One region of the Bacillus sp. P4_E1 genome, then DNA from elsewhere that is predicted to be linked to it. Evidence: riboswitches for the same ligand, from Rfam matches in the RefSeq annotation. Region 1 holds a riboswitch; the other holds the start of a gene.

Region 1 (3,042 bases):
AAAATATCCATCTATTTAAGCGTTTACATTAGTTGTTATTAATATTTTTTCATCTGTTTTCTCGTCTTTCCTTTCTTTTTCACAGAAATGATCTTTTAAATACGAAATAAAAAGAGCGAATTACATGAAGTGCATGGCTTGTTGCACTCAGCATTCGCTCTTTTTTCATTCAACCTTTATTCTCCACGCAAAAAAGCACGCAAATTTCTCCCTCGAATATAAACTTGTGATAATTCCGCATGTAACTGCTCATATTCGGTAATATCCGCCTCTAAATACAAAACATCTTTTGATGGTAATATAATATATGGACCTGGAAAAAGAGGATCGAGCACTACCAATTCGTGAACTCTCTCTACCGATATCGCCCAACGATTCGCTATATCTCCTAGTAACAACACTTTCATCTTCATTTCCCCCGCCCTATTCAAAAAATAAAAAAGAAATATTATCACAGTTCGTAAACACTACAAATTTAGCTCCAATTGTTTCATAGAGCCTGGCCGGATAGCGTTTATTCTTTGTAACAACAGTAATAGGCGCTTGAAAAGAAAAACGAATGTGTTCTGTGAAGAAACTAACTATCGGAAGCTCATCCCCTAGTAAAATCACCTTCTTAATACGTGTGCTAATACTAGTAAAATCCTTCTCCTTATTACAGCTATAAGCTGATTCAAACCCATACTCTCTAACTTCATCCGCTATCTCTTCATTGGCTGTAAAAATAATTAACTCATGCTGAAATGCTACTAGCTCTCTTAAACTCTTTACCTTGTTTTTTTCTCCAACACAAATAAGTGTTAGTTCCATGTACCTCATCCTCCTTAGCATAAAAGAACTCAAACATAGATTGATATTCTCCTATACTAATCAGACCGATGAAGTGATGTATCCATCATGGCACCGTCCTCTCTCAAGACGCTTACGAAGTTAGCTGTCGGATTCGGACTTTGAGAGTAGCCCTACTTTCAACATTGAAAGATTCACCCCTAGTGACGACGCACAAATTGGTTCCTCCGCTCCATACATTTGGACTCAGCGTATTACAAAAAATGTATTCTGGCTGATATATTACTCCTGTATTTTGAAAAAGTAAACACAAAAAAAGCCAGTTAACAAACTGGCTTCTCGTATCTTTATACATGCGTCTTATTCAATTTATATGCAAAATGATTCGTCGGCCCATGACCACTTCCAATATTCAATGGCTCTTCAATTGCTATACTAATAAATCGTTTTGCTTCTTGAACTGCCTCTTCCATCAAGTAGCCTTTCGCAAGTCCTGCTGTAACCGCTGAAGCAAATGTACACCCACTTCCGTGCGTTTGCTTCGAAGGAATTCGTTCACTTCTAAATTCAATAAACTGCTCACCATCAAAGAGTAAATCAATTACTTCATTACCTTGATATTCTGCATGTCCGCCCTTCATAAGCACATATTTAGCCCCTGATTCATGCAATACTTTTGCAGCTTCCTTACTATCTTCTACATTATGAATCTCCATTCCAGTTAACACTTCTGCTTCAGGAACATTCGGTGTGACAACAGTTGCTACTGGCAATAAATATTCTTTTAATGCTTGTACTGCTTCTTGTTGTAATAATGACGCACCGCCTTTAGCAATCATAACAGGATCTAGCACAATATTATTCCAGCCAAATTTCTTAATATGCTCTGCCACAATTTGAATAATTTCACTACTAAATAACATTCCCAGTTTTACAGCATCTGGCGTTAAATCCGTACCAATTGAATGCAGCTGCTCCGTAATCCCTTCTAAAGAAACAGGATATACCCCTTGAACGCCAAGCGTATTTTGAGCAGTAATTGCTGTAATAGCCGTCATTCCGTACACACCAAGCTCTTGGAAAGTTTTTAAATCTGCTTGAATTCCAGCGCCGCCTCCGCTATCAGATCCTGCAATCGTTAAAGCTTTATTCACTTTCATTCCACTCATCCTTTTCTACCCAAAATAGCGATGATAAATTGTTTTCGCTTCACTTATATCTTTCGTTCCATGTACAAGGACACGGCCATCTTTAAAAGCAACTAATCTCTTTTCTTCAACCGAAAATGATAATAAATATGGATTTACATTTAAATCAGTCACACGATCATTCAACAATTTTTTATATTGTTCAAAATCCATTTCCTCTTTATAAGGTGGTCTAATTTGAACTGTATTTCTCCCGCATAACACTGCTGTTTTTGAAGTGTTTTCCTTATTTAAATATGGATATACTGCTTGTTCACCACACGATAGACAATTATGTTTACGAAGCTTTCGCACATTCATACATGAATATTCATTTTTCCATACATCAAATGATACAAGCCCATCTCGAAGCGAGTCATAATCTTCTACTAACAGTTTAAGTGTTTCCGTTACTTGATGAGAAACGACAAGAGATACAGCAGGTGATATAATACCCGCCGTATCACATGTCGCTCCGCCAAGTGGAATCGATTGTAATAAACAAGATAAACATGGCGTTTTTCCTGGAAGAATAGTATAAGAAAGACCGTAACTTCCTACACATGCCCCATAAACCCATGGAATAGAATATTTTTGCGATATATCATTCACGATGAAACGTGTTTCGAAATTGTCAGTCGCATCGATGATTACATCAACATTTGTAACGAGTTCTTCTAACTCTTCAGCCGTTACATCCTGAACGAGAGCTTCTACTCTTACTTCACTATTAACCTCTTCTAGACGTTTTTTTGCCGCTACAGCCTTCGGAAGATTATTCTCTACATCACTCTCTGCATACAATTGTTGTCTTTGCAAATTACTCCAATCTACATAATCGCGGTCAACAATTGTTACCTTACCAACGCCTGCCCTTACAAACATCTCTGCATTTGCACTACCTAATGCACCTGCACCGATAATAAGTATATGCTTTTCTCCTAGCTTTTGTTGCCCTTCTTCCCCAATTGGAGAAAATAGTTCTTGGCGAGAATATCGATTATTCAACTACGCTCATTCCTTCTAAAGGACTACTTGCTGTCGCGCAGCGCTTGCGTGCAATACG
Region 2 (3,042 bases), on a different contig from region 1:
AATCCCATTGTTAAATGGTATCGCTCATTTATCACTATTACAAAAGGAATTCGGTGAAGAAAAAGTAATTGGCGGTCTATGCTTTATCGAGACGACATTAAACAATCAGGGAGAAATTGTACAAACGAGTGCTGCCAACAGACTTGTATTTGGAGAAATTAAGTCTCAAGATTCAGAGAGAATCAATCATATTTCCAAAGCATTTGCAGGTACGAAATCTAGTTTTGTTTTAAGTGAAAATATTACGCAAGATATGTGGCATAAATATTTATTTATTACTGTAATGTCAGGTGTGACAACATTAATGCGTGCACCAATAGGACCGATTCGCGAAAGCGAAGGTGGACGCGATTTTATCCAAAACTTATTTGAAGAATCTGTGCAAATCATGAGGGCATTAGGAGCTCCGGTAAAGGAAAACATTGTTGAGGAACATATGAAAACAATTGATAAAATTTCGTATGATATGAAGTCATCGATGCAGCGTGATATGGAAAAAGGTTCGTCCATTGAAGCGAAGTACTTACAAGGATATTTACTGGATTTAGCAGAGCAATTTTCTAAAGAAGCACCATTATTAGGAGCAGTATATCAAAATTTAAAAGTGTATGAAGAAATGGTCTTTAACAAATCGGCAATAGAATTGGATGTATGAAAAAATAAAAAAGAAAGCAATATATAAATGTATTGCTTTCTTTTTTATTTTTTATGACAAATTATTTATTTCTTTTAACTCTTTCTGTCAAGTTTATTTCTTGTTCGCGTTTCCCATACAACTGATTAATTTCATTTGCTAATGCATCTAAATAGGAATCGGAAAAAATAGGCTTCTTTTCTTTAGACATACGGGTCTCCTTTGTGGATTTTTAGTATTCATTATGTATATTTTTCGGTGGATTATGCGCAATCGTTTTAATTTTTTTCTTTTTTAAAATTTTTGTTTACTTTTTGAAAATAAAGGAGTATTATAATCCACAGTTTCAATTTTCTAAATCGCTGAAGCCGCATGGTGCGGGGGACCCGTTCTTATGGATTAGTACATAATCCAATGGGGTGAATCCTTGAAAAAGGTAGGGCTACTCATAGGCCCGAATCCGACAGCTAACCTCGTAAGCGTTATATTGAGAAGGAAGGTGGAGCTTGTGCGACAAAAAAAATAATGTCTACAAGTCTATTTCGTTATGGCTTGTAGACATTTTTTGTTTTCTGAAGAAATAGTTTATCCGCTGTAATTAGCAGAAAAATTCGTGCAAAATTATTGGAGAGTGGACAGCGTTGGTTTCATCTATCAAAAGGTTTTTAATTGGAAGACCGTTAAAATCAACTGAGTTAGGAGAGCAAAAACTTAATAAAACAAAGGCGCTAGCCATTTTATCTTCTGACGCATTGTCATCGGTCGCATACGGACCAGAGCAAATATTAATTGCACTAGCAGGCCTTGGAGCGGTAGCTTATTGGTATTCCATTCCGATTGCAATTGGGGTATTAGTATTATTGACAGCTCTTATTTTATCTTATCGACAAATTATTTTTGCTTATCCTCATGGCGGCGGAGCATATGTTGTATCAAAAGAGAATTTAGGGATGAATCCAGGCTTAATAGCAGGAGGATCTTTATTAGTTGATTACATTTTAACGGTTGCAGTAAGTGTATCTGCGGGTACAGATGCGCTCACATCTGCTTTTCCTAGCTTACATGCACATAATGTAATCATTGCGATTATATTTGTCATATTGATTACCATCTTAAATTTAAGAGGCGTAACGGAATCAGCTTCCGTTTTAGCATATCCTGTTTATTTATTCGTTTTAGCACTATTTATATTAATTGGTGTAGGGATATACAATATTTTAACGGGACACGTTTCGCAGGCTTTGCATTCGCCAATTGGAACGCCAGTTGCAGGAATTAGTTTGTTCTTACTGTTACGAGCATTTGCTTCAGGAAGCTCTGCTTTAACGGGTGTTGAGGCGATATCTAACGCAATTCCAAACTTTAAAGATCCTGCACCTAACAATGCAGCGAAAACATTGCTTGCAATGGGTGCATTACTTGCAGTTTTATTTTCTGGAATTGTCTTTTTAGCTTATTATTACGGAATTAATCCAAGTAAGGAAGTAACAGTCGTTTCACAAATTGCTGAACAAACTTTTGGACGTAATTTCATGTACTATTTCATACAAGGTACAACAGCTTTAATATTAATTCTTGCGGCTAACACAGGTTATTCTGCATTTCCACTATTAGCGGTTAATCTTGCAAAAGATAAGTTCATACCGAGAATGTTTACGATTAGAGGAGACCGCCTAGGTTATTCAAACGGTATTATTATACTTGGGATTTCTTCGATTATTTTAATTGTAGCTTTTCAGGGGAAAACAGAACACTTGATTCCGCTATATGCAGTAGGGGTATTTATTCCGTTTACACTTTCTCAAACTGGAATGGTACTAAAATGGCTTCGTGAAAAGCCTGAAGGATGGGCTTTAAGATTAACGGTTAATTTAATTGGTGCAGTCATTAGTTTTATCGTTATGAGCATGTTCTTTTTAACTAAGTTCGCACAAGTTTGGTCAATCCTTATTTTCTTACCTTTCATTATCTTCTTGTTCCATCGAATTAAGAAGCATTATGATGCAGTGGGCGATCAATTAAGTTTAAAAACTTGTGAACCACTTGTTCCGATTGAAGGGAATGTAATTGTCGTTCCTGTAGCTGGTATGACTCATGTAGTAGAAAATTCATTGAACTATGCTAAGGCTCTTTCTGCAGATCAAGTTATCGCTGTATATGTTGCTTTTGACAGAGAAGAGGAAAAGAAATTTGAAGAGAAATGGGAGAAGTGGCAACCTGAAGTAAGGCTTGTTACATTACATTCTCATTATAGAAGCATTATTCAGCCGCTTACAAAATTTATTGACACAGTGCAATATAAAGCGAGTGAATCAAATTACCGAGTTACGGTCGTTATACCACAGTTTATTCCGAAAAAAGGTTGGCATAACATTCTTCATAATCAGTCTAGTTTACTCATTCGTGCG

What was found. A riboswitch is a leader RNA that binds a small molecule or an ion and turns the genes downstream of it on or off. The one in region 1 is predicted to bind cyclic di-AMP.
Region 2: another riboswitch for cyclic di-AMP. It lies ahead of AC1DS7_RS07650 (APC family permease); the one in region 1 lies ahead of AC1DS7_RS04420 (hypothetical protein).

What each region holds. Positions count from the first base shown of each region.
Region 1 covers NZ_JBFUIV010000003.1:11,018-14,059, reverse strand. The annotation lists gene AC1DS7_RS04425 (hypothetical protein) at 177-407, opposite strand; gene AC1DS7_RS04420 (hypothetical protein) at 424-810, opposite strand; cyclic di-AMP (ydaO/yuaA leader) riboswitch at 904-1,051, opposite strand; gene thiD (bifunctional hydroxymethylpyrimidine kinase/phosphomethylpyrimidine kinase) at 1,137-1,949, opposite strand; gene AC1DS7_RS04410 (thiazole biosynthesis adenylyltransferase ThiF) at 1,965-2,984, opposite strand; gene thiG (thiazole synthase) at 2,977-3,042, opposite strand, start outside.
Region 2 covers NZ_JBFUIV010000004.1:256,912-259,953, reverse strand. The annotation lists gene panE (2-dehydropantoate 2-reductase) at 1-655, shown strand, start outside; gene AC1DS7_RS07655 (hypothetical protein) at 717-845, opposite strand; cyclic di-AMP (ydaO/yuaA leader) riboswitch at 985-1,131, shown strand; gene AC1DS7_RS07650 (APC family permease) at 1,276-3,042, shown strand, end outside.